3 regions of the Paenibacillus barengoltzii G22 genome follow, and region 1 is predicted to be linked to each of the others. Evidence: riboswitches for the same ligand, from Rfam matches in the RefSeq annotation. Region 1 holds a riboswitch; each other region holds the start of a gene.
What was found. A riboswitch is a leader RNA that binds a small molecule or an ion and turns the genes downstream of it on or off. The one in region 1 is predicted to bind cyclic di-GMP.
Positions count from the first base shown of each region.

Region 2: it holds a riboswitch for cyclic di-GMP, as region 1 does, so the genes downstream of both, C812_RS10445 (CheR family methyltransferase) here and C812_RS22400 (glycosyl hydrolase family 28-related protein) in region 1, are expected to answer to the same signal.
Region 3: it holds a riboswitch for cyclic di-GMP, as region 1 does, so the genes downstream of both, C812_RS22160 (anti-repressor SinI family protein) here and C812_RS22400 (glycosyl hydrolase family 28-related protein) in region 1, are expected to answer to the same signal.

Region 1 covers NZ_KE159654.1:588,423-598,887, reverse strand. Annotated here, with positions in the region: gene C812_RS17450 (glycoside hydrolase family 2 protein) at 1-1,605, shown strand, start outside; gene C812_RS17445 (GNAT family N-acetyltransferase) at 1,759-2,442, opposite strand; gene C812_RS21635 (NAD-dependent epimerase/dehydratase family protein) at 2,654-4,069, opposite strand; gene C812_RS17435 (glycosyltransferase family 4 protein) at 4,476-5,603, shown strand; cyclic di-GMP riboswitch class I at 5,723-5,810, shown strand; cyclic di-GMP riboswitch class I at 5,920-6,007, shown strand; gene C812_RS22400 (glycosyl hydrolase family 28-related protein) at 6,086-7,483, shown strand; gene C812_RS17425 (YveK family protein) at 7,818-8,363, shown strand; gene C812_RS17420 (Gfo/Idh/MocA family protein) at 8,363-9,373, shown strand; gene C812_RS17415 (nucleotide sugar dehydrogenase) at 9,391-10,465, shown strand, end outside.
Region 2 covers NZ_KE159653.1:462,196-472,660, reverse strand. Annotated here, with positions in the region: gene C812_RS10465 (mandelate racemase/muconate lactonizing enzyme family protein) at 1-1,216, opposite strand, end outside; gene C812_RS10460 (SDR family NAD(P)-dependent oxidoreductase) at 1,265-2,041, opposite strand; gene C812_RS10455 (SDR family NAD(P)-dependent oxidoreductase) at 2,038-2,835, opposite strand; gene C812_RS10450 (RCC1 domain-containing protein) at 3,007-3,900, shown strand; cyclic di-GMP riboswitch class I at 4,369-4,458, shown strand; gene C812_RS10445 (CheR family methyltransferase) at 4,610-5,422, shown strand; gene C812_RS10440 (protein-glutamate methylesterase/protein-glutamine glutaminase) at 5,442-6,479, shown strand; gene C812_RS10435 (chemotaxis protein CheA) at 6,632-8,740, shown strand; gene C812_RS10430 (chemotaxis protein CheW) at 8,743-9,234, shown strand; gene C812_RS10425 (methyl-accepting chemotaxis protein) at 9,252-10,465, shown strand, end outside.
Region 3 covers NZ_KE159652.1:344,259-354,723, forward strand. Annotated here, with positions in the region: gene C812_RS01675 (AI-2E family transporter) at 1-555, opposite strand, end outside; gene C812_RS01680 (hypothetical protein) at 726-950, opposite strand; gene C812_RS01685 (YheC/YheD family protein) at 1,147-1,809, shown strand; gene sda (sporulation histidine kinase inhibitor Sda) at 2,034-2,177, shown strand; gene C812_RS01695 (NAD(P)/FAD-dependent oxidoreductase) at 2,572-3,570, opposite strand; gene C812_RS01700 (NAD(P)/FAD-dependent oxidoreductase) at 4,014-5,207, shown strand; gene C812_RS01705 (hypothetical protein) at 5,209-5,460, shown strand; gene hemQ (hydrogen peroxide-dependent heme synthase) at 5,521-6,267, opposite strand; gene C812_RS01715 (YuiB family protein) at 6,559-6,852, shown strand; gene C812_RS01720 (helix-turn-helix domain-containing protein) at 6,928-7,263, opposite strand; gene sipW (signal peptidase I SipW) at 7,352-7,984, opposite strand; cyclic di-GMP riboswitch class I at 8,554-8,638, shown strand; gene C812_RS22160 (anti-repressor SinI family protein) at 8,673-8,840, shown strand; gene C812_RS01730 (DnaD domain protein) at 9,042-10,465, shown strand, end outside.

The sequences.
Region 1 (10,465 bases):
GTGCCGTTTACGTACGAAACCAAACTGAGCGGGATCGGGGAGGAGACGTTTCACCCTCAGGTATGGTATGAGAAGAAGTTAACGCTCCCAGCCGAGGCGGCGGGGAAGCGGGCGATCCTTCACTTTCAAGCCGTAGATTACCGGGCTAAGCTGTGGGTCAACGGCGTCTATGTCGGGCAGCATCAGGGCGGGTATGCCGCGTTCTCTTTTGACATCACGCCGTATGTGACCTTTGGCAGCGAAAATATACTGTCGGTGAAGGTCGAGGACAGCGATAGCTGCACTCAGCCTCGCGGGAAGCAGCGCTGGCAGAGCGAAAACTTCGAGTGCTTCTACGTCCAAACGACGGGGATTTGGCAGACGGTCTGGATGGAATTTGTGGACTCGGCGCATGTGGATGCCGTGAAAATCACCCCTGACTTCGACCGCCGATCGGTCACCTTCGAATATCAGGTGGCAGGCGATTTGAAGGGCAGCAGCCCGTTGGAGCTGGAGACTGTTATCTCGTTGAAAGGGCAAACGGTAAAGCGGATGCGACTGGTCATCGACCGGCCTTGGCTTCGGGCGGATGCGGATTTGCTGCATGAAGCGTCAGGGCCGTGGAAATTTAGCGAGTGGTCGCCGCAGCGTCCCAATCTATATGATGTGGAGTTTATTTTGTACCGGGACGGTCAGGTCGTGGATCATGTCTATTCCTATTTCGGAGTGCGGAAGATCTCGATTGAAAACGGCAAGGTGCTGCTGAACAATTCGCCGATTTATCAACGCTTGATTCTGGATCAGGGCTATTGGCCGGACTCGCACTTAACGCCGCCTTCCGAGGAAGCGATTCTGGAGGATATTGATAAAATCCTGGCGATGGGCTATAACGGCGTGCGCAAGCATATGAAGATCGAAGACGACCGGTTCTTGTATTGGTGCGACGTCAAAGGGCTGCTCGTCTGGTCGGAGATGGCGGCGACGTTTGAGTTTAATGATGAAGCAGTTGAGGCGTTTACGAAAGAATGGGTGGAAATTGTTCGTCAGCAATACAATCACCCAAGTATTATCACCTGGGTTCCGTTTAACGAGTCTTGGGGGATAGCGAATATTTTGACGGATCGCAAGCAGCAGGAGTTTACCGAGGGGATTTATCACCTGACCAAAGCGATCGACCCTTATCGTCCCGTGGTTACGAATGACGGGTGGGAGCATACGGTATCGGACATTCTGACGCTGCACGATTATGAGGAATCGGGAAGCCGCTTCCTGGAGCGTTATAAGGACATGGAGGCGGTCACCGGGAACAATATTTCGTTTAACAATTGGAAGTATGCACTCGCACAGGGGTACGCCTACCGCGGTCAACCCATTCTCGTAACGGAGTTCGGCGGGATCGCCTTCCAATCCGAGTCGGGTTGGGGCTACGGCAACCAGGTGAGCAGTGAAGAGGCGTTTCTCGAAAGATTCGAGGGCATCACGAATGCGATTAAATCGATTGATACCATCTGCGGCTACTGCTATACGCAAATTACCGACGTGCAGCAGGAGGTGAACGGTCTGTTGACGGAGAACCGTGAACCAAAGGTGTCGATGGAGACGATCCGACGGATTAATCTGGCCTAGTGCTTTGGTTCTTTTCTATCCAATGAAAAAACACCTCCAAGATGCTCTCCCGATCTTATGACAAGGAGCGCATGTTCTTGGAGGTGTTTTTGAGCTGTCTCATCTGAAGCATCCGTCCGCAAAGGGAGCGGCCCCATTATTCGGGTCGGATGTCTAACGCTTCCCGCGAGATTGCTTGGAATTAAATTGAAGCCAGTCTATTCCAGCGCGGGCGATATCCTTAAAGGAGGGGCGTCGAAGGACATAATATGGGACCAGATCGCCTCCCCAACTTGCTTTGGAGTTAGATACGGATTCAATATTTGCACCTGTGAAGTCAAATCCTTTGACACCGATGGAGGTCAGATCCTCAAATTCAAATAACTGCAGCATCTGAACCACACCGTTCTGCAGATGTGCACTCTTGGTTCCGGCGATCCAACCGGTCGCCCATTCAGGATGGAACAGCAGCGATATGTTGGTGCTGACCGGTTCACCTTCCGGTGAATAGCAGATATAGCAGCGGAACGCCTCTTCCCCCATCAAATCTTGTGCCAGCTTCAGATCCTCCACGGAGAGCTGATGACTGAACCCTTGACGCTGTTCGGTTTCGATGAGGCACTGGTAAGCGTGATCCATATTGTTACTTTTTACAGTGTAATATCCTAAAGAAGAAGCTTTCTTGATTTTGTTGCGTATGGATTTGCTGGCCTCTTCAATCTGATAGGGCAATTCCACTTGGTATGTATATCGAACATCGCTCTTGAAGCCTCTCCAGGTAAATGGACGAACATCCTCAATATGCGGGGGGAGATGTAAAATAACTCTCCCTTTCAGCTCCAACAATCGATCAATCATGAGGTTGGCGACCTCATGCCATTGCTTATTCGATCGTGAAGCCTTGCTTGTGGCTGTTGGATAAAAGTAGGTCAAGTGGTAGGGGTTCTGTGGCGGGAGGTACGACCTCCCTTTTGCATCCATGAACAGCAGCATTTCACCGTATACCTCAGATTGGGGAAGCTGCAACCGATGATAATCACTTCGACAATTCCACCGCCGGCGATTAAATTCAGCCCATTTGGACAGTGTTGTTTGCTCCATCATTCCGTTGCTTTGAATCTCCTTTCGTAGGATTGGTTCCGGAAATGAATTCCGCAACGACTCCTTGCCGGGCCAGCCTTTCAATAACAATGCCCGCATCGTTCAGAGAGACATTCGACAGCAGAATTTGTGGGGTGCCGGTCTCGCTTAAACCGATATAATCATTCTCCCTCAGGGTCCGATCAACCGCATGAAGCAACTGTTCATTATCTCTGACCTCGCTCGTGATTGCGAGCAGAACGTAATCCGTATCGAATTTCATCTTGGCTTGAATTCTGGAGTGAATGACCGCTGTGAAAATTTCTGGTTTGAGCACAGGGGTCCCTTCCAGATACAGCTCGTTCTGACTTAGGTAGAGACTTCGAATGTTTCGGGACAGGGCCGAGCCAAGCAATTCATTTTGGATCTGCTCGTCGTTATACAAGGTGGAAGAATTCGTTGAGGTTTTCTTCTTTTTCGTCAAGCTTTGAGATTCCCGCATAAACCATTCGTAGGTTTGGATCAGGCCTTCCTTGAAGGAATACTTTGGCGTCCAGTTGATGGTGGAACGCAGCAACTCGTTATTCAGAACGGATCGGTAGATATCTCCAGGGCGGGAATTCACTCGAATGATACTAGGGAGTGAGGGATGAAGCTCAGAGAGGATCTCAATCAACGTATTGATCGAGTTCTCTGTACAGGTAGATAGATTCATCACTCCCGAATGCTCGGTGCCTGCAGCTAGAAAAATGGCCTCTGCGACGTCTTCCACATAAATAAAGTCGCGTGTCTGCTCTCCGGTTCCATAGATAACCAGCTCTTTCCCATCTCGCACCCGCTCCATAAAGATGGAGACGACGCCGCCTTCGCCGATCGTTCCTTGCCGAGGTCCATATACATTGGCGAAGCGGAAGCATAGCGTGCTTAGGTCGTAGAGCTCTTTCCATTTCTCACAGTAATATTCACCAAGAAGCTTATTAATTCCATAGGGCGATACCGGCTTGCAAAGATAGGATTCGGACAGAGGCATTTCTTGCGTAGTTCCGTATACTGCTGCAGATGACGCAAAAATAAATTTCCGGACATGGTACTTGGCAGAAAGTTGAAGCATGTTCGTAAGGCCTAGAATGTTCGATTTCGTATCAGCGTAGGGGTTCTCCACAGAAGTAACAATATCGACCTGGGCTGCAAGATGAATCACTGCGTCGATTTCATGTTGCTCAAAGACCGCTTCGCAATTCGGACTCTCTACATCCAAAATATAGGAAGTATGAGGAAACTTGATATTATTTACATTGCCGGTTGAAATATTGTCTATAATGACAACCTGATGTCCTTCTCGAAGAAATCTCTCGGCAACAAAGGAACCGATAAAGCCGTAGCCTCCTGTGATTAAAACTTTCACAATTTCCACCCCATAGTTGACTCAATTGGTTACTTATCCATAAGTTAATCATAGCTTTTTCCAAATCTGGTGTAAACACGAAGTGGAACTTTTATACTATTTCTTTATGCCTATTACAATGCAAATGCAAGTCTTCTGAATTCTGTCTGATCTGATGTTGTGCCGGTCGGCTCCTAAATTGTCGTGAGATGATGAGAGAAATGATGTGAGAGTCTGTTCTATGCAGGCAGGAGTGGACCTTAAATTGTCCTGAGAGAGAAAAAATGATAGGTAGATTTGAGTATGGACTTGATAACTACTAATATATCAGAACCCTATGGGCTAGTCACCCCAAACTTACATTAGAACAGCGATTGAACTCCCCTATAAATACTGATATATTTGGTACTATATTACTAGAAAGCGGATGGTATGGGTGCCCAAAAAGGTGTTATTCAGCGCTACGGTTGTGTCTCACATTAACGCATTTCATCTACCTTACTTGAAATGGTTCCGGGATCAGGGCTGGGAGGTTCATGTGGCTGCGAATGGTTCTGAGCCGGTTCCATGGGCGGACAAGCAGTTTGATATTCCCATCCAGCGTTCTCCCTATAGCAGGGATAACCTCAAGGCTCTACGGGAGCTAAAAAGAATTATCGACAGTCAGGGATACGAGATTATTCATTGTCATACCCCTATGGGCGGAGTGTTAACGAGACTGGCTGCCCGCCAAAGTCGAAGGAAAGGCACGAAAGTCGTCTATACTGCTCATGGTTTTCATTTTTACAAGGGGGCTTCTCGCATCAATTGGTTGATCTACTATCCGGTGGAGAAGTGGCTTTCTCGGTATACTGACGTTCTGGTAACGATGAATGATGAGGATTTCGAGCGGGCTAAACGAGGGAAATTCAAACCGGGGCTCATCCATTTTGTGCATGGGGTCGGGATCAGCTTCGAGAGATTTAAACCGCCTACAGCGGAACAAAAGCGGCAATTGCGAGAAGAGTATGGCGTCGGACAAGACCGTTTTGTTCTCATATATGCGGCGGAAATGATTCATCGCAAGAACCAGACGCTCCTGCTGGAGACGATCCAAAAATTAAAGGATGCCATTCCGAATGTGCAGCTGCTGCTTGCCGGCAAAGGGAAACTGGAGGCGTTCTACAAAAGTCTCGTTGCTGAGAAAGGGCTGGAACCTTATGTTACCTTTCTCGGACACCGGAAGGACATGGAGAACATTTACGCATTGGCGGATGTAGCGGTATCCTCGAGCCGGCAGGAGGGCTTGCCGGTCAATATTATGGAGGCGATCGCCAGCGGCCTTCCTGTGGTGGCAACTCGGGTAAGGGGAAACCGGGACCTTGTCGGGGAAGGCGTCCATGGATTTCTGGTCGAGCTCGGCGATGCCGATGCCTTTGCTGATCGGATTCTGCAGTTATATCACGATCCCTTGCTTCGGCAGGAGATAGCTGCAAGACGAGATCTGCTTACGGGGACGTATGCGATTGAGAACGTGCTGGAGGAATTAACCTCTGTCTATAAAGACCGGATGTGAATCAGGCATCCAATGGAACATTTTGTCGTCTAGTAAAATATTAGTAGAGTGCTAGTTTACAGATTCATAGATGATATGCTACTATAGAACCATAATCTAACATATTTTAAGCCTGCAATGTCGAATAAAGGCAAACCGCTCGAAAGGGTGGGACGCAAAGCTACAGGGGCTTCGTGATCGAGGATCACATGCCAGCCAGCTCCCTACATACAGGTTTCCGATGAGGAACCTTATAACTATAGTTATTTGGTTCTTTTTTTATTGACTCGAACCTCAGAAACTGACTCCACTCCAAACCTCAGAATTGAATACGAGAACATCGAAAAGGCAAACCGCATGAAAGTGCGGGACGCAAAGCTACAGGGGCTTCGTGGTCGCAGATCACATGCCAGCCAGTTCCCGAAAGTTTTCAGGATGAGATAGAAGGCTTCCTGAAACGGGGGCTTTCTATTTTTTATCCTATCGAATTTGAGGTGTCCTTTATGGCAGCAAATCAATCGATTAAGAAATTCGTGCTCATCACGTTGGTCGTTGCAGTCGGATTCCTATTTAACTTCTCTATAAATCCGGTGGCTGCGTACGCTGAGCCAAAGGACGCCCAAATGATTAATGTGAAGGATCAAGGTGCCAAAGGCGATGGAGTGACTGACGATACGTCGGCAATTCAACGGGCTTTGGATCTCGCAGCAAGCAGCAAAGGAACGGTATATTTACCTGAAGGCACATACTTGGTGAATCCAGTGAACACGCTGATCGTTGAGAGCGGAACTACGCTTAAAGGCGAAGGCAAGAAGTCGATCATTCAAGCAGATGCTCACAAATTTGGATGGGAAATGATCCATGCATCGGGTACTGGGATTGAAATTTCCGACTTGATGCTGGATGGCAATCATGCCGTAAATCGTGTTCTGGTTATCGGGGGAGGCAGCTCCTTCGTCAAGGTGAATCGGATCGCGGCAGCCAATGCGACGCATAGCAGTGACCCGGCCAGCGATTATTATACGGGTGTCGTCTCGGGGATTGTCATTTATGGCGATACCAATCACATTGAAATCACAAATTCTGAAATTTATAATATCAAGGCTGTGAATCTGACAGCCGGCAGCTTGATCTCCAGAGGCATCTATATTACAACAACCTGGGGATCGGCAGAGAAGGTTGCATCGAACGTTCGAATCACGAACTCCAACATCCATCACATCGGTTCAGCCGACGATGGGGACGGGATTTTCTATGAAGACCCGAACCTGGATCGTGGGACGGGCCGGGACGCGGGCAGCTTGATTGCCAACAATACCTTCAGCTTCAACGCTAAACGTGCGATCAAGATTTACGCCCAAGGGATTACGGTCAGCGGCAATGTCATCACGAACTCCTATCTCAATAACAACTATTACGAAGGTAAAGATAAAGGTCAGTTGGCTCCTGACATGTACGCTGGCATCAGCGTCTACGCTTCGAACAACAGCATTTCGGACAATCGCATTGAAGGGGTTGGCAGTTATTACGCTGCGATTGAAGTCAGCGCCGATGAGACCGTTAATCATGTGACCATCAAAGGGAACAAGATTAAAATGGGGCAGCAAAGTGTGATTGCGGGAACCACGGGCATTCGCTTAGGGAATACGAAGAACTTCACCATTTCGAGCAACACGATCGAGCATGCCGAGAAAGGAATCTGGACTTGGCAGAATGCGGAGAACGGAACGGTCGAGGGCAACAAAATTGAAACAACGAAGGGCGGAATCGACCTGACCACCTATCTTGCGAATTGCATCCAGAAGGATATCGTGGTTAAGGACAACATCGTTAAGGGACAAGCCTTCAACATCCAACTGGCAAAATCGAACGTCAATGTTGAGGTAGTATCGAACTTATAATAAATCATCACTTTGATAGAGTTTAACAGGTTTATGAGGAGACAACCGTCTTTTCATAAACCTGTTTTTTGTTTGTCTCTCAAATGCGTCACAAAAAACATTCTTCTCTTGATTGCAATTTGTGTTAATATAAGGTTATATTTAGGTGACTATTTTCCTAGTTTTAAATGCCTATCCTATTTTTTCATGACTGATTTTCTGGGACTTATTTTGGAGTGATATTCTGACATCGACTGAGGTGGAGCTATTGGAAAGTAGCGGTTTGTTTAAAATCTTAAGAAAACACATGATTGCCTTTATTGTTACGCTTCTAGTCTGTGAGGGAGGCGTTTTTTTGGTTAATACGCTGGCCAAACCTCAATATCAAGCGACAGCAAGCTTGGTAGCTACGATTGCTTCTACCGAGGCGGGGACTTACACCGAATTTTTGGCCAGTCAGATGTTAACTAAAACGTATGAGGATGCGATTGAGAGTCGATTTATTGCCAATGAAGCAAAAAATAAACTACAGACCAAGGAAACGGCATATGAATTATTAAAACGGATCAAAGTCAGGACAGACCCCGACACTCTAGTAATTATTATCAAAGCCACACATGACAATCCGCAGGATGCGGTGGCCATTGCCAATGCCTTCGCCGAAAGCTTTATTGAGAAATCGCAAGAGCTGGTGGAGAGTTCCAGTGTCATGATTTTGGACAAGTCAAATCTGGAAGAGGCTTCAATTCCCGTCAGCCCCCGGAAGATCTTGAACTATGCGATCGGCGGCTTTATCGGTCTATTTGCAGGGCTATGCGTCTCGATGCTGCTGGAGAAGCGAGGGGGCTCCAAACGCAGTCAGCAAAGACGAACTCCGAGAGAAAAGGAGATGGAATTCTAATGATTCACTTTGCGATTATCGGATGCGGCCATATTGCGAACAAACATATCGAATCGATAAATAGCACGGATGGAGCGGTACTTACGGCGTTATGTGATAACAACCCTCAACGATTGCTTGAACTGGAAGAGAAGTGGAATGTCCCGGTTTATCTGAACATGGACGAGATGCTGCAACAATGCCCTCACATCGATGTCGTGTGCATCTGTACGCCAAGCGGATTACATACTTCTATGGCCATCGCCGCGGCCAAAGCCAAGAAGCATCTGATCATTGAGAAGCCCGTTACGTTAACATTGGAAGATGTTGACCGCATTGCAGCGGCAGCGGAAGAGAATGGGGTTCTGGTTACGGTGGTTCATCCTAACCGCTATCGGCCAGCCATTCGGCAATTAAAGCACGCGTTGGATCAAGGGATGTTCGGCAAGTTAAGTCATGTAAATGCAACGGTTCGCTGGAATCGGAGTCAAGCCTATTACGATCAGGCTCCATGGAGAGGGACGAAGGCCATGGATGGGGGCGTCTTGATGAATCAAGCGATCCATAGTTTGGACCTGTTGATCTGGCTTTTTGGCCCGGTGAAGGAAGTGAAATCGTTGGTGGATACCCGGTTCCGGAAGATTGAATCGGAGGATGTTGCGGTCGCCGTGCTTCGGTTTGAGAGCGGACATCTGGGGGTTGTCGAGGCATGTACGACGGTGTATGAGCAAAATTTGGAGGAGTCGATCGCTGTTTTTGGAGAGCATGGATATGCGGAAATCGGCGGCAGAACGGCCAATTGGATTAAGCAATGGAATTGCTCCTCGATGACCAAGGAAGAGACGGAGATGTTGATTTCCGAGATTGAACGGGACCCCTTTGGCAAACCGGGACATCAATGCATCATTGAGGATATGGTGGAAGCCATCCGGGATCACCGTCCGCCAGCCATCACGCTGCAGGATGGGAGAAATGCACTGAAGCTTGTCATTGATATGGTTGAAAATGGCAGTCCACAAGTCGTTATGTAGGAAAGGGAGAGGGCGCTATGCGTGAATCAATGCTGCAATCGCAAGATCATCGTACCGAATTGATGGATAAGCTTCACAGCAAAACAGCGAAGATCGGAGTCATTGGACTTGGGTATGTCGGGCTTCCGCTCGCTGTAGAGAAGGCAAAGGCCGGATACCAGGTCATTGGGTTTGATGTCCAGCCGCACAAGGTGGACATGGTTAACCGGGGATATAACTACATTGGGGATGTAGTGGATGAAGATCTCAAAACGATGGTAGACAGCGGGCGACTGCAGGCGACTTCGGATTACTCCTTCATCTCTATGGTGGATACGGTTGCGATTTGTGTGCCAACCCCGTTGGACATTTACCAGCAGCCGGATACGAGTTATGTGGAGAATTCCGCGAAGGAAATTGCCAAATATCTTCATCCAGGGATGCTCGTAGTCCTGGAAAGTACGACCTATCCCGGAACGACAGAGGAGCTCGTGAAGCCGATCCTCGAATCCACCGGATGGATCTGCGGGAAGGATTTCTTCCTGGCTTATTCGCCTGAACGGATTGACCCGGGCAACAAGCATTTCAATACGAAGAATACCCCTAAAGTCGTCGGCGGCGTCACGAAGTCCTGCTCCCAAATCGCCGAAGCGCTGTATAAGCAGGTGTTGGATGGAGAAGTGCATGTAGTCTCCAGCCCCGCAGTGGCCGAGATGGAGAAGATATACGAAAATACCTTCCGTCATATCAATATCGCGTTAGCGAATGAGATGGCTATATTGTGTAACCGGATGGGCATTAATGTCTGGGAAGTGATTGAAGCTGCGAAGACGAAGCCCTATGGTTTTATGGCCTTTTACCCGGGTCCGGGATTGGGCGGACACTGTATTCCAATTGACCCCTTCTATCTTACCTGGAAAGCAAGAGAGTATAACTACCACACTCGTCTGATTGAACTTGCCGGTGAAATTAATAACTCCATGCCGGAATTCGTTGTACAGAAAATCGCTGAACTTCTCAATACCAACAAGAAGCCACTTTATGGATCTGTCGTCTATTTACTTGGCGTAGCCTACAAGAAGGATATTGATGATTATCGGGAATCTCCGGTTC
Region 2 (10,465 bases), on a different contig from region 1:
GAAGGCGGCTGCCAATCACGATGTCGTCCCACCAATCTACGTCACAGGAATGGTATTCAAGTGCAAGAAAGTTCTCGGTGGCGACGGCGACGTGAGCCGCAGCGAGGCAGGCGATAGGGCTTTCGGCCATATGGATCGCCATGGCCACACCGTAATCCTGTGCCATGTCTCCGATTTTCTTCGTCTCAAGGATGCCGCCGGCTGTCAGTACGTCCGGGTGGATGACGGACACGCCGCCGGCTTCGAGCAGCGGCTTGAAGTTTTCCTTCAAATAAATGTCTTCGCCCGTACAGATCGGCGTCGTCACGGCGCGGGACAGGCGGGCGTATTGGTCCGTGTACTGCCACGGAATCATATCCTCCATCCATGCAAGATTGAACTTGTCGATGCGCCGGCCCAGCTTGATGCAATCCTCCAGGCCGATATGACCAAAGTGATCGATGGCCAGCGGTACATGACTGCCGATCACGGAACGGACCTCAGCGACGTATTGCTCCAGCATCTCGAGTCCTTTTTCGGTAATGTGAATGCCGGTGAAAGGATGAGGGATGTTGAATATGTCATAATGGCGGTTTTTGATTTCACGAAGCTCTTGTTCGGTAAGGTTACCTTTGTCTCGGGCGTACCGGCGCTTTGAGATCTCCCGCATGTCCTCCAGGAAGCCGAGCGGTGCGCTCAGGGTGCCTGGTTCGTCGATGATCTGTCCGATGCCAAGGTCCATCTTCAGGAAGGTGAAGCCGGCCTCCATCCGTTTCTTCAGCGCCTCGCCCATTGCTTTGCCGGTGTCTTTGCCCACAACGTCCGTGTCGCAATACATGCGGATCCGGTCGCGGAACTTGCCGCCTAGCATTTGATAGATCGGCACTCCGTACGCTTTGCCGGCCAGATCCCAAAGTGCGATCTCGAGTCCGCTGACGCCGCCGCCTTGACGGGCATGGCCCCCAAACTGCTTAATCCGGCGGAACAACTTGTCGATGTTGCACGGGTTCTCTCCGAGAAGCCGGCTTTTTAACATCAGGGCATATACCTTATCTGCGCCGTCGCGGACTTCCCCAAAGCCGACCAGCCCTTGGTTCGTGTAGACCTTGATCAGGCTGCTGTGGAACGGTCCTCCGACGATATCGGTAAAGCGGATATCGGTAATGCGGAGCTCCGAAGGGCTGGAGGAGGTACGGACATGGGCCAGCGTTTCTTCGTATGTTTCTTTATTTACCATGAAATCACTCCTTAGCGAAGGATTGGCTGCAGCCAGCAGCCATGCGGGTTATAAGAGCATGCTCCCGCCATCGAGTCGAATGGCAGAGCCCGTCATGAATTCGCTTTCGTCTGATGCGATGAAGCAGGCGAGATGAGCCACATCAATGGGGAGGCCAACGCGCCCCAACGGAAACTTCTCTTGTTGCTGCTTACGCCGTGCTTCCCGTTTCTTCTCTGCATCCGGATCGTCCGGTGAGATGCGGGGGGATTTGCCCACATCTACGGCTCCCGGTTCAATTGTGTTCACCGTGATGCCATAAGGTGCCAGCTCGATGGCGCTTTCCCGCCCCAGCATGCGGATCGCACCTTTGGTCATGGCATACACCGGGTCAAAATCAGTGGGGCGTTTGGCGTGCACCGACGAAATGAGGATAATTCGCCCGGTTCCTTTTCGTTTCATCCCGGGTATTACAGCTTGGATGCATTGCCAGTAGCCCTTCACATTCGTATCGAACAGGAGATCAAATGTCTCACCATTGTGTTTGAATAGATCGTAATTCAACTGTACGGCAGCATTGTTGACCAGAACATCAACTGGTCCAACCTGGCTTTCGATCTTGTGTATCATCGCGTTATTTTCCCTCTGCTTCGAAATGTCCGCCTGGACAATCAAGCAATGGCCTCCCGATTCGTCTATTCTCCGCTTGGTCTCCAGTACGCCAGCTTCACTCCGGTTATAGTGAAGAGCGGTGACAGCGCCTTTCTTGGCCATTTCCACGGCAATTCCCTGACCGATGCCAGTTCCGGATCCGGTGACGAGAACGACTTTGCCTGTTAAACTCATGGCGAATCACTGCTCCTTGGTTGTCTCATTTTGTGATCCATATAATGAAGCAGGAATCCTCCGTCCAGCCGCAGATCCGCGCCGTTTACGTAACGCGCCTCGTCTGATGCCAGGAAGCAGGCAACATTTGCGATATCGTCCACTGTCCCCAGCCGGGCGCTCGGCACCTTGGTTTCGTAGCTGCGATAGAGCGTGGTCAGCGAACTGCGGAATCGCTCATTATCGCCTGGGATGGGGCCGGCTTCAATGGTATTCACACGGATGCTGTGTCGCCCAAGCTCAAGGGCCGCTTCTTTAGCAAGCAGCTTTATGGCGCCTTTGGAGGCACTGTAGGCGAAGGAGGAGCCGTTAGGTTTCTCAGCATGGATGGAGGAAATATAGATGATGCAGCCAGACTCCCGTGCAGCCATCACCTTCCCGGCAGCTTGCGTGCAAAGAAAGGCCGATTTTGCGTTGATGTTGATCACCTCGCGGAACAATGCTTCAGAGCCGGCTTCAACGGAAAAAGGTACGAACAGGTCATGGTTATGGATCAGCACCTGCAGGGCACCAAGCTCCCGTTCTGCTTGCAGCACAAGTTCGTTTGCGTTGGTGCCGGAGCTTAAATCGACATTGCTTACGAGCACTTTGGAGCCGGAAGCCTTAGCCAAGTTGATTTCAGCTGCAATCTCTATGCCATTGGACGGACTGCTTAGCAGGAGATGGGCGCCATCCTTAGCCCAGCGACGGATCAATGCTTTGCCCGTCGGCTGGTCGGCGTCTGTAATCCAAACGACTTGCGGTGATCGCTTCATACATCACCTCCGAATAGCACGCCCAAGTCAGGGCGGCTAGCTATGACACACTTTCATCATAAGTTTCGACCGTTCCGGGTTCGAGACGTGAAACTTATGATTTTGTTTGATTTTTTTAGGAAGCCTTTCGTATGATGGGGATAGCTTGATTTCTTGGCAAGGGGGATAACTATGGAGCCAGTTTCTCCGAAAATATCGGCGTTCCAAGGAGTACACCAGATGAATATCCCTTTAGCGGCTGGCCCGCGGCATTCCGTTGGACTTCGTTCGGACGGTACAGTGATGGCTGTAGGAGATGCCCGAAATGGCCAGTGTGATGTCAGCGATTGGCGGGGGATCGTGGCGGTGGCGGCAGGTAATGTTCATATGGCAACGAACACAGGAAAGTCGCATACCGTAGGGCTTCGTTCGGACGGTACGGTGGTTGCCACGGGCTGGAATGGGCATCAGCAATGCGAAGTGAGCGAATGGAGCGGAGTCGTAAGCATTGCGGCTGGTTGGCGCAGAACGCTTGGGTTAAGAGGCGATGGTACGGTGGTGGCCGTGGGGCGGAATGCGGAAGGCCAATGCGAAGTCAGCAGTTGGCGGGATATCGTGGCGATCGCAGCAGGGGATTGGCATACCGCTGGTCTGAGCGCCGACGGTACCGTGATCATGGCCGGTAACAATCGCTACGGCCAATGTAATGTGAGCCAGTGGCATGATATCAAGTCCGTGGCGGCCGGTTATCTCCACACCGCAGGTCTTCGATCGGATGGCACGGTCGTAGCCACAGGGTCGAACAAGCATCACCAATGCGAGGTAGGGGATTGGCGCGGAATTATGGCAGTTACTGCCGGTAGCTACCATACGGTTGGATTGAAATCGGACGGCACCGTAGTGGCAGCGGGCTCGAATCAATATGGTCAATGCGAGGTCAGCAACTGGCGTGAAATTGTTGCCATTGCCGCAGGATGTGCGCATACGCTTGGTCTAAAGGCGGATGGCTCGGTTGTGGCGACTGGCCATAATGAGTACGGTCAATGTGAGGTTAGCAAGTGGAGAGGGATAAATTTGTTACTTTAACCCTATTTAACACTATCAGCATATCTCATTAATATTGGCCCTTATCATAGAGTACAGAAACTCAAAACACATAGGAGGTTCGAACTCTATGAAACTGGCAAAAAGCATGCGTTTAAAAGCAGCATTTGCGATAACAGCAGCGACAGCTGAAATCGCAATCTCAGGGTCCTTGAGGATGAACTTCCTCCCATAAGCCTTGCTTCCACTTTCACTAAAAAATGTGAGAGGGAGGCAGGGCTTTTTTGGGTTCGGGTGATGTTAGGAAAACTCTCAAAGTTCTGAAATTTGTCTAAAATTAATTTAAAAATAGGACTATACGCCTATCTTACATTTTAAACCTGAAAATTTTCGTTTTGTTCATTGTTTTTTTCAAGACCACTGCTATAATCTTACATAACAAATCGAAATATGTCGAAAATCACTGTCGAATTCGACATAATCTGATCTTTTTCGCATAAACCACCTTCATAATTTTCTGGGCAAAATTACTGAAAAGTAATGACGCAAAGCCATGGGTCTAAAGTTCTGAAATAGAGCTATGATTGCCAGGTTGCCAATGACTGAATTGCTGAATTCATGCATTGACGATGCCCTTCCAGACAACTAGAAGGGTTTTTCTTTTAACGGATAACATGAATTCGGCAACGAAGGTGTAATTCTCAAACGGGAGAGTCTTATGGCTCTCTCTTCGTATAGGGGAGGTGAAGTGATGATTGAAATTTCAGATAAGGAATTTATCAAATTAGCCGGTTATATCAAAACAAATTTTGGGATTCATTTGAGCGACGAGAAGAGAACGTTGGTAATGGGCCGATTGTGGAACGTCTTGAATTCGCTGAACATGGAAAATTTCTCGGACTACTTGAACTATATTGCTACCGATCAGAGCGGCGAAGCCGCAAGAACGTTTATCAATCAGATGACAACCAATCATACATACTTTATGAGAGAATCAGATCATTTTGATTTGTTTCGCGCCAAAGTTCTCCCCGAACAAGTCCCCAAAATCAAAGATCGAGATTTGAGGGTGTGGAGCGCCGGTTGTTCCACCGGGGAGGAAGCCTATACTTTAGCCATCCTGATCAATGAATTTTTTGGAAATGCTCGGCTCGGATGGGATACAAAGCTGTTGGCGACCGATATATCGGAAAAGGTGCTGATTGAAGCTAAGAAAGGGATTTACAGCCGTGAAGAGGTTGCGCTGTTGCCGGAGCGTTGGAAACATAATTATTTTCATCCGCATGGGATGAACCAATATGAAGTGAAGCCCAAAATCAAAAACGAAGTGGTTTTCCGGCGATTTAATCTCATGGATCCGTTCCCCTTCAAAAAGAAGTTTCATGTGATCTTTTGCCGGAATGTGATGATCTATTTTGACGCAAGTACGCGCATGCAACTGATTCACAAATTTTACGACAGTCTAGTCCCCGGAGGGTATTTATTTATTGGTCATTCCGAAACGATCCAACGGGATCACACCAAATTTAAGTACGTGATGCCTGCGGTTTATCGCAAAGAGTAACGATTGGAGAGTTGCCTGGATGCAGGTCAGAAATAAGATTAAAGTTCTGGTCGTAGATGATTCTATGGTGTTTCGCGAAATGATTGCCCGCGGGATTACGACGGACCCTGACATTGAAGTTGTAGCTACAGCTGCGGATCCATTCGAAGCAAGGGACAAGATATTAAAATATCATCCGAATCTCATGGTCTGCGACGTGCAAATGCCGAAAATGAACGGGATTGAATTTCTTCGGCGCTTGCTGCCTCAGTATTCGATTCCCGTTATCGTGGTCAGCGCGATCAGTTCGTCCGTGTTTGACGCCTTAAACGCCGGTGCGATTGATTTTATCTCGAAGCCGGATAACAAGTTATCGCATGTGGAGAAGTTTATCGAAGAACTGATCGAGAAAATCAAGATTGGCTCGAAAGCAAAAATTGTCCATCAACCGAAGAAACTGGCCGCTTCTCCTGCCGATCCGCCAACGAAGCTGGTTACTGCGAAACCTGCTACAACCAAGAAAGTGATTGCCATCGGGGCTTCTACCGGCGGCACAGAGGCGATTTATACCGTGTTAAAGTCGTTGCCCAAGGATATGCCAGGTATCGTTATCGTTCAGCATATCCCTCCCATGTTCTCGAGAATGTTCGCCGAACGGCTGAATCAGAGCTTATCGATTCGTGTGAAGGAAGCCCAAACAGGCGATACGATTGAGCGGGGCAAAGTGCTGATTGCACCGGGAGATAAACATATGCGAGTGAAGCGTTCCGGAGATCATTTCGTGGTCGAATGTTTTGCAGGCGATAAAGTCAATCGCCATTGTCCCTCGATTGATGTGTTGTTTGAATCCGTGGCGAAAGAGGCGGGGAATCAATCGATCGGAATTATCTTGACCGGTATGGGTTATGACGGAGCCAAAGGATTGCTGGCTATGAAACGCAAAGGCGCCCGAACTATTGGACAAGATGAGCAATCCTCTGTTGTATATGGGATGCCGAAAGTGGCCTATGATCTGGGAGCAGTAGAGAAACAAACCTCGCTGTCTAACATTTCTCATGTTTTAAGTACGATGCTGTAAAACCGTCTTTATTGTAGGGCATTCATTGAATGCCGGTCTCACTAATTAGGTTGGGTTAAACAACTGAAAACCAGTGACGCAAAAGCTTTTTCCTTTAATTTATTAAACCAGTAAAGGGTACGACATCCACAGGAAGAATAGGGAGGGAAATGATGGGATATCAGCAAGGCGACCCCATATTTGAGGCATACATTACCGAAACCTCTCAGCTGGTCGAACAGCTGGAAGAAATCATTCTGACTTGTGAGAATGCGAATTTCTTCTCAGAAGAGATGATTAACGAGATTTTTCGCATCATGCATACGATTAAGGGCTCTTCCTCGATGATGCAATTTCATAATATAGCGACCTTATCGCATGCATTAGAAGATCTTTTTTCATATTTACGTCAGCACCATCTCAAATTGGAAGATTGGTCTGAGTTGTCCGATTTGATGCTGGAGGGCGTTGACTTTACGAAAATTGAGCTCCATAAAATCAAACATGGCGAGCACGCCGATGGAGATTTTACGGCAATCACGCAGAGAGTTAAAGGGCTATTAGGCTCTCTTGAACAACAACGTTCTATTACCAAAGCAGATGAAAGGGCTTCTCAGGCTGAGATAGTTCGACCATCGAACAATTTTAAAGCTCAGATTCTCTTCACTGAGGATTGCGAGATGGAGAACATCAGAGCGTATCAAATCGTTCATCAACTCAAGGATCAGCTCGAGGATTACTGGCATATTCCGGAGGACGTGCTGGAAGATCCGACATCGGCGGAGACGATACGAAATCAAGGATTTCAGTTGTTTATTCGGACGAGCAAAACGTATGACGAGATCTACTCGGTGCTCTCCCAAACCAGTTATCTGAAGTGTTTGGAACTAGAGCAGGTTGAACTAGACAGAGAACAAGCGGTTTCAGACAAGGAGAAAGCTCAAGAGGTCCAAGATGAGGTTCAAGGAGAGGGACAAGTCGTTCAAGAAATACAAGCTCTTCCTGATTTGCAGAACATTGTAGAGAAACCAAGCTTTTCTAAGCCCGCGATCGTGGACAATCCAACTGTTAAAGAGACGAAGAGTTCAACAAGCGGTTATCAAGGGAAATCCATCAACGTAAATGTGGGCAAGTTGGACGAGCTGATGGATTTGGTTGGGGAATTAGTCATCGCGGAAGCGATGGTCACTCAAAACCCGGATATTATCGGCTTGCAACTGGAGCAGTTTCAAAAGGCTGCAAGTCATTTACAGAAGATCACCAAGGAAATTCAAGACAAGGTGATGGAAATCCGCATGGTTCCGCTAGCCACAACGTTCCAACGAATGCATCGGGTTGTGCGGGATATGAGCAAAAAGCTTGGGAAGAACGTACAGTTACAACTGTTAGGTGAAGAAACGGAAGTAGATAAGAACATTATTGAACATATCTCAGATCCACTGATGCATTTGGTGAGAAATGCGGTTGATCATGGTTTAGAAACCACCCAAGAGCGAATGGAGGCAGGGAAGCCGGAAACCGGAACCTTGACGCTGGAAGCGCTCAATGTTGGCGGCGAAGTCATGATTATCGTGAGAGATGATGGTCGGGGATTAAACAAACAGAAAATTTTAGAGAAGGCAAGAGCGAATCATCTGCTGCATAAATCCGAAGGGGATATGACCGACAAGGAGATCTTCAACCTGATTTTCCTTCCTGGATTTTCGACCAAGGAGAACATCACGGAGTACAGCGGCCGAGGCGTTGGGATGGATGTCGTAATGCAGAACATCGCGGCAGTTGGCGGAACGATTTTTGTTAACAGTGAACCCGGTAAGGGCTCAACCTTTACAATCAAAATTCCGCTTACGCTCGCGATCATTGACGGGATGAATGTTCGGGTGGGAGATGCCCAGTATACGTTACCTACGACGTCGATTAAAGAGTCGTTTAAGCCTCTCGTTAAGGATCTCATTACTGATCCGCACGGGAACGAAATGATCATGGTTCGGGGAGAATGTTACCCGATTCTACGCATTCATGAACGGTATCATGTACCTACAAATACTATCCAGTTAACCGATGGCATTTTGATTATGGTGGAACAGGATGGCAGAGGGTTATGTATTTTTGTGGACGAGCTGGTCGGCCAACAACAGGTTGTTGTCAAAGCGCTGCCGCCTTATATAAGAGGATTTAACACCGTTGAAGGGATATCCGGTTGTACCTTGCTGGGGGATGGGGATATCAGCTTGATTCTGGATGTTCAAGGCTTATTAAAAATGAAAGAAGAGGAGTGGTGAAGATGTCGGAGGCCGTTCGAGAGGATGTAGATCTTTTGGAGGAAGACTCGCAAAAGGATAAGTACTTGACCTTTATTGTGGACGAAGAATGCTATGGGATTGAAATCAGGTATGTAACGGAAATTATCGGGTTGCAGAAAATTACCAGCGTGCCGGAAATGCCCGATTTTGTGCGCGGAATCGTGAATTTGCGGGGCAAAATTATCCCGGTGATGGATGTACGGGTACGATTTAAGAAACCGTTCCGGGAGTATATGGAGCGAACATGTATTGTCGTCATCGACATCAATGAATTATCGATTGGCTTGATTGTTGATAGTGTGGCAGAGGTAATTAGCATCCCGTCCAGTGAAGTCGTGGCACCGCCGGATCTGAATCAACGAAGCAATCGCTTTGTGATGGGTATTGGAAAGGTGGGGAATGAAGTCAAGCTGTTACTGGATTGCGAGAAGCTGCTGAACGATTACGAAGTAGATCAACTATTAAATAATTAAAAATGGGGGCAACAAGTATGAATTGGTTTAGAAATATGAAAATAGCTACAAAGCTGATTTCCGCCTTTATTATTGTATCTTTGATTGCCGGAGCCATGGGAGCGTTTGGGATCTTTAACATGCGCAGCGTGGAGAAAGACTACAAAAATTTATATGTAAACTTTGGTACATCATTCGGAGATTTGGGTTCAGCCGGTATTAACTTCAATGCAATTCGGGTTAAGGTATCAACCATTATTATGAATAAAGACCCCGAAGTTCGTGAACAACTCGTAAGTGAAATTGCTGAATTAGATGCTGACATGAAAGCATACCTTGATAAATTCGAAGCTTCTATCCAAATGGATAATGCCCGGGAACTGTTTGCATCCTTTGAGAAATCGCTCGCACAATATGATGCGACCCGTGAAGAAGTGGTTGAGCTCGCGCTCGCCGGCAAGGAGGATGAGGCATCGGCTTTACTCACGTCGGAGGGATCAAAGACTGCAAACGCAACGAATCAATTAATTGAAGAAATGTTTGAAATGAGAAAAAACAACGGATCTAATCTATCCGCAGAACTCTCGGCTCAAACCGATTCGACAACCGTTACAATGGTTGTCATCGTAGCCCTGATGATGGTCTTGTCCATTGGCTTTGGGATGTTCATTTCTAGAATGATTAGTAAGCCGGTTCAAAAACTGGTTGAGTCTGCAGATCAGATTGCCGATGGTGATTTGAACGTCGTCGTTGACATCTACAGCAAAGATGAAATTGGCGATCTGGCAGCTGCGTTCCGAAAAATGTCCGATAACTTAAACGAAACGATGAGCAACATTCAAACCGCTGCAGATCAAGTTGCTACGGGAGCTAAAGAAATTTCGATCTTAAGTACGACGCTTTCCCAAGGGTCAACGGAGCAAGCCAGCTCGGTAGAACAATTAACCGCATCGATTGAAGAAATCGCCTCGCAAACCCGCAAGAATGCGGATTCTTCGAATGAAGCCAATGAGTTGGCGGAAGCTGCAAGACAAAATGCAATTCTCGGCAATAATCAAATGAAAGAAATGCTCGGCGCGATGGATGAGATCAATGCGGCTTCTGAAAATATTTCTAAAATCATTAAAGTGATTGACGAAATTGCGTTCCAAACTAATATTTTGGCACTAAATGCAGCGGTGGAAGCGGCAAGAGCAGGACAACATGGTAAAGGTTTCGCGGTTGTCGCCGAAGAAGTCCGGAATCTGGCTGC
Region 3 (10,465 bases), on a different contig from region 1:
GGCCAGCACGACGTTCTTAACGGCTCCAAGGAAGCCGCCGATGCCGGACCAAGCGTTGTTCAGCAAAGCGGTCCCTCGCTCCGATAATGTGTGGGACAGATCGTCCAGATTAAAGCCGGTCGACTCTTGGACTTGATGGAAGAAGTTGCTGCCGATCAAGCTTTCGAACTGTCGCTGCACCTCCGCCGTATATCGAGGTAAATTTTCAATCAAACTCAAAATCTGCTCCTGAACCAACGGGATCACGGTCATAATCAACACCGTGAGGATCCCCGCGATAAACAGATATAACCCGGTAATCGTGTAGACTCGGCGGATGCGCTTCGTTTCCAGCCAATCCACCAGCGGATTGAGCAGATAATAGATCGCTCCGGTAAGCAGAATCGGGAGCAAGACCGTTTTGAGCAACACCGTAATAGGTCTAAACACGAACGGAATATGGGCGAACACCAATATATTCAAGCCAATTAGCAAGACAACGAGCAAAAACACCACAAAACGGTTATTTAGAAAAAACCTTTTGAATCGGTCCCCCCAAGGTTGCGTACTTCCCATGCCAATAGAACCTCCTGTATCTTTCTACTATCCCCAAGTCACGATAATTTCTATGTAGTAATACGCATAAATGTGATTTGGTTCCCGTTTTTTTGTGAAAAAAAGCCCGGAAGCGATCTACAAGCGATGCTCCGAGCTTTTTCTGTGCGGTCAGGAGCTCCCGACCTGCTTTAGAAAAATTGACGATTTACCATCATAACGACCATGCAGGCCGCTGCCAGAGAAAAGACGATACAGCCGATTCCGAGACCTTTACGCGTTGTTCTGGCCATTTTGATACCCGTGAGGAACAATGCGACGGTAATGCCGGCCAGTACCAACGACATGGCGATCATGGCAAACCAATAGAGGACCTCGAACAGAGCTGCCTCAAATGAAGAACCTTCTGTATTCAAAGCTTGTGAACTCTCCTTCCTCTGCTAGTCATAGACCAACGTCTCCCCTTAATATACGCGAAAACCCTCGCTTTGCATAGAAAGACCCTGCCTGACAGCCGTACCGGAGAAAGGGCTTAAGCCTTGGACAATCATCCAAGAATACGAATCTACAAATGAGTACTATACCGTATAGTGAGAGGAAGGGGATGGTGTCATGGTGGGGAGACAATTGGCCAATAAGTGGCTCAAGACCGAAGCGCTTCTCAGCAACGCGGTCGTGGCCGCCCACATACCGCAAACCCGATTGTACAGCGCCGATTCGTTAAGAAGCATGCTGCATCAGTTCGGCATGGTCGTCATTAAACCCCTCCGCGGCGGCGGGGGGTATGGTGTAATTAAGGTAACTTATGCAGGCGGAGTTTATGCTTATACCTATATGTCCCGGACACGCACGTTTTCCAGCTTTGAAGCGATGTTTCGTTCCTTAAACCGAGTGAAGGTCGGACGTAAGTATATGATCCAGCAAGGGATTCATTTGGCCCGAATTGCCGGACGCCCGATCGACTATCGGGTGAAGGTCGTGAAAGAGAACGGAGTTTGGGTTTATCGCTCCATGGTCGGCCGGTTAGCCCGACCTGGGTTGTTCGTGACCAACTTGTGTAAGGGCGGGACGATGCTTAGTGCCCGTGCGGGGCTCAGCCGGTCCCTGGGCCGCAAAATTGCCGCCAGCAAGAAACGGGAGATGCGTACGTTAACGAATATGAGCATACAGATTCTGGAGGCTCGGTTTCCGGGGATCGGGCAGCTTGGGTTTGATTATGGTGTAGATCGGAACGGAAAGATCTGGATTTTTGAGGTAAATACGCGGCCACAATAAGCTCGGATTGTCGGAAAATAAAAAAATTTTTGGAGAAAAATGGGAACAGATGTCCTGTGAATAACTTTTGTCCACATTATCCCACTAGCTTTTTCAACGGTTTTCGATATTTACTAACACGTTATTCACAGGATTTCCACAAGGGTTTGTGGATAACAAGAACACTTGTTCTACTAAACTTTTCCTGTTATGATGGGGAAAATACTAGAAAGGATGTGTTATCAATGGCGCTGTTAACGGATGAGTTGCTCCTCGAATCCTATCAGAAAGCAACCGAACTGCAGTTGGATCGGGAGTTTATCGCACTGCTGTTAGCAGAAATTCGCAAACGCGAATTAGAGCTTACCGCGCCGTCCGTTTTGCACTAATTGTGGACAACCTGGCTTACTTCAATAAGAAGGATATAGTTATCCCCAACCATCAAGGCGCCTGCCAGGCGTTGACATGATAAATATAAGCTTCATGACAATGCGGACACTGAACGACATGTTCGCAGCCCGAAGGAATACGCGCGGAGATGGCTGAGGTATACTGATCAGCGGATCCGTAGGGACTGTAAGGCCCGGCGTAATCTTCTTTTTTTCCAGCATTCTCTAGAATGTGTCCGCAATCGGGGCAGGTGGCGTTTAATGAAGCCAAACCGTTGCATAACGGGCATATATATGGCAAAGGGTATCTCTCCTTTACGATATGATCTTCCGTAAAGGTAAGATACCCTTTTGTTTACTAGAACATGTAAGAACGTGAATTCACTGCTTATGGTTACAGCTTCAAGTTACTGCTGTGACCTGGGGACAACTTCGCTTCTGGATCGATATAGACCTTAGCGTTGTTGACCGCTGTCGGTGCTTCGCCGAATCCGACCGCAATCAGGTCCAATTTGCCGGGATATGTCGTAATGTCACCGGCCGCAAAAATACCTGGAATCGAGCTTTCCATCCGGGAATCGACGACAATAGCGTTGCCTTCAATCTCAAGGCCCCATTCTGCGATCGGTCCGAGCGACGAGACAAATCCGAAGTTGACGATCACGTCGTCCACAACGATCTCTTGAGTCTCCTTCGTCTTAACGTGCGCCAGCGTGACGCGTTCGATGCGATCGTCACCGTGAAGCTCTGCGATTTCCGTTGGGGTAATGACTTGGACGCGGGAAGCCATCAGCTTCTCAACGCTGTGCTCATGCGCCCGGAATTTATCGCGGCGGTGAATCAGCGTCACTTGCTCAGCGATCGGCTCCAGCATCAGTGCCCAGTCGACTGCGGAGTCGCCGCCGCCGCTGATCAACACTTTTTTGCCGCGGAACCGGTTCATATCGCTGACGAAATAATGCAGGTTCGTTTGCTCGAAGTGGGCTGCATTCGGAAGATCCAGACGACGAGGTTCAAACGCGCCAACTCCGGCAGTAATGATAATGGCACGCGCATAGTGAACGCCCTTATCGGTGGTCACCACAAAATGGCGCTCTTCTTTCTTCTCAATTTGCAGCACCCGTTCCTCCAGACGTACGTCCGGTTCGAACAGCTTTAATTGTTCATGCAAGTTGTTGATCAACTCTTGCCCGGTCACTTTAGGAAAGCCAGCCACGTCATAAATATATTTCTCAGGGTAAAGGGCAGCCACTTGCCCCCCAAGCTGAGGCATACTTTCAATCAGTTTAACAGAAGCTTTTCTCATTCCGCCGTAAAAAGCGGCAAACATACCCGCCGGTCCACCACCAACAATCAGAAGGTCTGTGAATTCGGCGTTATTTTGGGTTGACACGTGTCAAACACCTCCAGATGGTTTCTTTTTTCTCTATAACTAAAATGTCAATTCTACTTTATTATAATGGTCGAATCCCTGGTTTGGAAAGGCAAGATGAAAAGTGTCGAAAATCTGGAATATAATCCGTTGAAAGTCCTATAATTACGGGTAAAATAAGACTTGATCTTTTAGGCAAAAGCCGATATCATTCAAATGTATGCATTCATATTTGTGACGAAAAAAGTACATTTATGATTATACGACAGAAGACTTTTGCTCATCCTACAAATAAGGTTTAAACTAGTACTAAAATGTGACAAATGTCTCTGGATTGACCAAATGTGTGGATGACTGAAACGGTTTGAGTTGGTACAGAGTGGTTTTTTATGTGTTAATTTTCACATTGCGTTATTGGCTTTAAATCAAATATAGAGTGCGTAATATTGGAAGGAGAAAAATACATGAGTACCATACCCAAAATAGTGATTCTTGGTGCGGGTTATGGCGGCATTCTTACCGCGCAGCGGCTGCAGAAAGAGTTGAACTACAATGAAGCGGACGTCACTCTAGTGAATCGGCATGATTATCACTACTTCACGACGCATCTGCATATGCCGGCAGCCGGGACGGACTCCATTGAACATACCCGAGTGGCCATATCCAAATTAATTGACGAATTTAAAATCGATCTTGTGAAATCGAATGTGCAGGAGATTCGTCTGGCCGACAAGAAGGTCGTGCTGCAGGACGGAACCCTTTCATATGATTATCTGGTGATCGCGCTGGGCGGCGAACCGGAATCCTTTGGCATCCCGGGCCTGACGGAATATGCAATGACGATCCGCAGCATCAATTCCGTGCGCTTGATTCGCCAGCATATCGAATATCAATTTGCCCTATATAAAATGGACGAAAGCCGGACTGACCGTTTGAACTTCGTTGTTGGCGGTGCGGGTTTCAGCGGCATTGAATTCGTTGCCGAGCTGGCTGACCGGATTCCGCAGCTGTGCAAGGAGTACGACGTTGATCCAAATCTTGTTAACGTGTACAACGTAGAAGCTGCACCAACAGTTCTGCCGGGCTTTGATCCGGAGTTGGTTGAATATGCGATGGACGTACTGAAGAAGAAGGGTGTACAGTTCAAGATTGGCGTAGCGATCAAGGAATGCACGCCGGATGGTGTTATTTTGGCCACGGGTGAGGAAATTAAGTCGCAAACCGTTATTTGGACCGGCGGGATCCGCGGGAACCGTCTCATTGAAGCGGCAGGTTTCGAGACCGCGCGCGGTCGCGTGAAGGTCGACGATTATTTGCGTGCACCTGGTCATGATCATGTCTTTATCATCGGGGACAATTCGCTGATGTTTAATCCGGAAGGGCGCCCATACCCGCCTACGGCCCAAATTGCCATGCAGCAAGGGGTTACCTGTGCGCAAAACGTGGTGGCGGCCATTCGCGGCAAAGAGCTTAAGAAATTTGTGTTCAGCAATAAAGGAACCGTAGCTTCGCTGGGTAAAGGGGAAGCGATCGCCAGCGCATTTGGGAAGAAATATAAAGGTTGGGTTGCAGCCCAATTGAAGAAGCTGGTGGATATGCGTTATCTGTTCATTATCGGCGGGATTCCGCTGGTGTTGAAGAAAGGAAGATTCTTCTAAGATGCGTCACTGCAGCGTACAGGTTCGAGGGCTGCTCACGCGGGATGAGCTGGATCGCTATAACGCCTTGATGGAAGTGGGATCTTACCTGGAATCGCAGCAGCGTTACGATTTGGCTTATACGGTGCAGAAGGAAGTGGACCTTCTGATCCAGCCAGCCATCGAACGGCTGAAGGAGAAGAGCCGGGAACGCGATCGGGCGACGGCGGAGTTCCTGAAGTCGATGGAGGCAGAGGCGGAAGCGGAAGATTAAAAGAATAGGAAAGGGTGTGTCGCACGAGGCGGCACACCCTACTTTTTTATCGATATGGAGTTACACTTTCAACATCTCGTCCAAACGCTCTGCATTCAGCAGATTGCCGACGTAAAAAGCACCAAACTCGCCAAAACGTGCGCTGACTTCGTCAAACCGCATTTCATACACCAGCTTCTTAAATTGCAGGGCATCGTCGGCGAATAGAGTTACGCCCCATTCCCAATCGTCGAGTCCTACGGAACCGGTAATGATCTGCTTCACTTTGCCGGCATAGCTGCGGCCGATCAGGCCATGGCTGCGCATCATTTCGCGGCGCTGTTCCATCGTCAGCATGTACCAGTTGTCGGAGAGTTCCCGCTTTTTGTTCATAGGATAGAAGCAGATATGGTTCGTCTTCGGGAGGATCGGCTGCAGACGGGCCATCACTTCTGGATTTGCCTTCGGGTCACCGCCGCCGGATGCGAGATAATTGCTAAGTTCTACAACGCTGACGTAGGAGTAGGCTTTGGTCGTATATTCAGCAAAAGTTGTTTTGTTAAAGGCCGTCTCCAAAGCGTTCAACTCTTCCAGGCTTTCGCGCAGGTGCATGAACACGAGGTCGGCTTTCTGTCCGACGATCGAATACACCGCAGTGCTGCCCGTTTTGGATTCCTCCATCAAATCCCATTCTTTCAGGAACGTATGCAGCTCCTCCAGAGCCCCGGCGCGTTCTTCATCATCTGCCGCTTTCCAGGCGGTCCAATCGATCGTGCGGAAATCGTGAAGCGCATACCAACCTTCTAAGGTTAGAGTAGCTTCGTTCATGTATAATCACTCCTAGATTCATTCTGATCCTCATTTACGAATTGCCAATACGTATCTTATTGTATCGCATGGAGCCTAAACGGAGCAAATCGATTCACTTATTTTTCATGTAAAGTTCATTGCTTCGTTACATAATATCTAGTAAACTTACTACTAGCTTGATGAAGTGTGATTTACTTTATAGTCAATGAAGATTCGAAAAAAAGTTTGGACGCTGCATACCTTCATTGACCGCTTCGTGATCGAAAGATGCCTTTTTGAATGACCTATAGAAGGGTGGGGGAAGAGTCGATGGGTTGGCTCATCGTACTGGTGCTGATGGTTCTCTTCTTCGTGATGATGTTCGGCATCGGTTTCATTTTGAATATGTTAATGAAAACAACCTGGTTTCCGGCGTACGTCTTTATCATCGTCATTTTGCCGGTTGTGGTCTATACGCTGTGGGACCATGAACAGAGCTTCGGGACCTATCTGGCATCGTTCCGGCTGGTCGATTATTTGACGGCATTCGCCGGGCTGTGCGGGGCGATCCTGAGCGGTTGGACGATTCGAAAGCTGCGGCTAGGCGGATACAAAATGTTTTAAAACAAAAGCGCGAGTGCCTCGGGATACCTCTGAGGTCTCGCGCTTTTTCTCTGTGTACATTTACTAGTTGTATCGTTATTCCTGCTGGGTTCGCTTCCATTTCTGATATTCAAGGAAATCCTTAAATTCCTTCTTGCTGACGCCCGAAGTCATCGCTTCCTGCACCAACTCCGACCATTCCGGATCAAGTAATTCCGGTGCGGGGCGGTCGCCGTACAATAGCAGGTTGATCGAGACGTTGAGAGCGTCGGCTATCTTCTGGATGAAGGAAATCGAGGGATTCGATTGAATATTACGCTCCACGTTGCTGAGGTAGGATTTTGCCACATCCGCCTTCTCCGCCAGCTCGGACAAGGAGTACCCTCGGTCTTGCCGTAGTTTCTGAATACGCTCGCCTATATGTTCTGCCATGTAGCCGTCGCCCTTCTATCAGAAAAATATTTTTTGATGTCATTATATCAGAATAAATGATATCGGACAAAGGTGTTAAGTCGGATGTTCAACGATGCATTTGTCCTTGTTCGGCTTGGTTTGATGCGTCAATTCTGGCTGGGGACTTCGCGTCCGACTGCAAATGATGCACTTCCGGTTTTTCATCTTCTAGTCTGGCGATCGCTTTCCACAGGACAACAACCGTATAAAGAAATAAGAGGAGTCCTGGGAGGATCAACAGGGTGACCTTCCCTGTTTTCGAATCGGCAAAACTTAAAATATAGCCCGCGTACGGTATGTTTAATCCGGTATATACGCCGGTTACATGCGCAGGGTGTACCAGTTTCACATCGGCAGCATTGTTATTATCGCCTTTTGTTCGATACAGCACCTGGCCGCTGTGTTCGTCCTGTGTCACCTCAACAATCCGGTGGGTTATCCGCTTGTTATCCCTGGACTGAAAGGTGATGACGTCGCTGACGTTAAAACGGGTCATATCTCCGCCCGGTTGAATGATCACGACGGAACCTCTTGGGATGACAGGGTCCATTGAGTCGGACAGAACTGTGCTTAGCTGATAACCATAGATGGTCGATTCGCTATCGAAAACCTTTGAGAGTACCACTGAGCCCGCCACGGTAAAGAAGGCCGCCGCCATTAGGAACGTCAGCGCGTTGCCTAACCATTTACGAATGCGCATGATATTCACCTACTTCCGAAGGAATCGCGTTCTCTTACGCCAACGTCGTCCTCCCCATCCTTCGGCTCGGACAGAATCGGCAGGTTTCATTTCCGTGTGATCCTCGCGTACGTTGGTGAATTCGCCAAAGCTTGTGTCAACCTGGCGGGTTCATAAGTGCAGAGTCGAGAAAATCAATTCGGATTACTTCCTGTTGTTCGCTATTAATTTCGTTATTGAGAACGGATGCTGTGATTCGAATATACCCGAAATGTTTAAGGATAGGAAAGGCGAAAATCCAGCAATTTGTTCTTAAACAGGAACAATTATCTTTCTTTTCCTGAGAATATCTAGTAATTTTCATCCGTTTTCACAGTTTGTGTTCTCTATAAGAAACAATGTTTAGCTCTCGATCAGTGTCGAATTTTGGCCCAATCTGACAAGAGGGTTCGGGATTAAACAAAATAAGCTATCTTTTTCGACGAAAACGGGTTGGTGAATTTACGTAGAATGACATACTTTTCAAATTTTAGACGCTATAATAATTAGCAAGATGCTTACTAACTAAGGAGATGCATTAGCTCAGAAGCACCAGATAAGGGTAAACCTGCTGAAAAGCAGGGGCGCAAAGTCTCAGATCTAAGGTAGGAATACTAAGATGGCTGGACTGCCTGGGACAAAACCAAATGATCTTAGGAGGAGATTGTTGTTGAAGAAATCCGCCCAGGTTATTTCTTATGACCCCGGCAACGTTGACCCGGAATGGGTGATTTTACTCGCCATGGCAAAAGAGGAGGGGGTCTCGATTGATGAAGTTCGGCGTTTTTTAGCCGGAGATCGCTCTTATTTAGAAGAGTGGCATTTACATAACAAATAGATGAAGAAGAAGAGAGGTCAAGGGCCGCCCTATCAGGGGGCGGTTCTTTTTTTGGGGTTATTCGACCGAGAACATAAGCCCTGGTGCAGCTCAGGAAGAAAAAGGGAGATTTTTGTAGGCTGGGGGCGATTCAGGACGACGTCTTTTATGCTAAAATAGAGGAAGTCTATTTGGACGTGATAGGGAAGGAGCGATGAAGCCGTGCGCATGAACAACATGCTGCATTTTACTGAAAATCACCGTTATTGCGTATATCGTGACTTCGGACTCAGTCCCGTCGATGGCAGAATGCTAGGTTTGATCTATCAACCGATGGTCGGGGCGTTCGCAATTTCGCTGTACCGATTGCTTGCGGAGCATGTTCCCCAGGAGCAGGTTGGATATTCGGAGGTGGAGCAGCAGCGGAAGCTGTTCCTGACCCTTGGCCTCGATCCAAGCGAGAAAGGGCGGAAGTTTCTGATTGAGCAGACATCCCGGTTGGAGGCGGTCGGGCTGCTTCAGACGAACCGGCTCTATGTTCCGGACAGCGATGATTATATTTACGAATATGAGCTTCAGGCCCCGCTGGCACCGGCGGAATTTTTCCGGACACAGCATCTGACTTTGCTGCTGCGAGATAAGATCGGGAAGTTCGCGGTGCTGTCTCTGCGGGAGCAGTTGTTCCGCGGAGAACCGGAGGCATGGTCAGGAGTTGGCCTGAATAAGGAAAATATTACGGTTCCGTTCTATGAGATCTTTGAGCTGAACACGCATTCGATAGATTATGAGCTGGAGCAGGCGATCGCCGAGACGTCGATCGCTAGGCAGCCGGGGCTCAAGCTGGCGCTGGAAGAGGATGCGATCAACTATGCGGACATCATCCTGCGTTTTCCGCGCGAGTCCCAGAACCGCTCCTTCGTTGAGGCGCTGCGCTTTGACCCGGAAGGGATGGGGGTGGTGAATTATGTGGCCCGCAAGTACGATTTAAGCGTCCAGGATATTTGCCGGCTGTTGGACGAGGACGGGGTCTTTGATCCAGGCGGCGGGATCCTGTTGGATGCGCTCCAGCACAGGGCCAACCTGCAGTTCCGCCAAGGCAAGCGCCGTCAGGAGGAACGCGAGGTGGCTTATGGCAAAATCGTCGCGTTGCGCGGTGAGGAGCCGCAGGCAGAAGACGATTCCGTTCAAGCGGGGGGCGTGGCGGAGGAGGTTGCGGTCCAGATGGAGTATTACGTGGACGTACCGCCGCAATTCCAAAGCAAATGCGATATTCATCAATATAATATGATGCTTCGCAATGAGCCGTATACCCGGTTGCTGAAGACGTTCTTCCCGGGATCGATTCCGGATAACTTGCTGGACATTTTCGAGAAAATCGATCTGAATTACAAGCTGCCCGGCGAAGTCATCAACGTACTGATCCATTATTTAATGTCCTTGCTCACCTCAGGCGGGGAGCAGCGGATCAATCGCAATTTCATCGATGCGATCGCCGCGAACATGCTGCTGAAGCAGATCAACACGTATGAGCAGGCCGTGCAATATATCCGCGACCAGTCGAAGGTGAAGGAGAAGGTCAAGGAGAAATCCAGCGGTGCCGCCTCCGGAGGAGGCCGGGCGCGAACTTATGGCAGCCGCGGAACGAA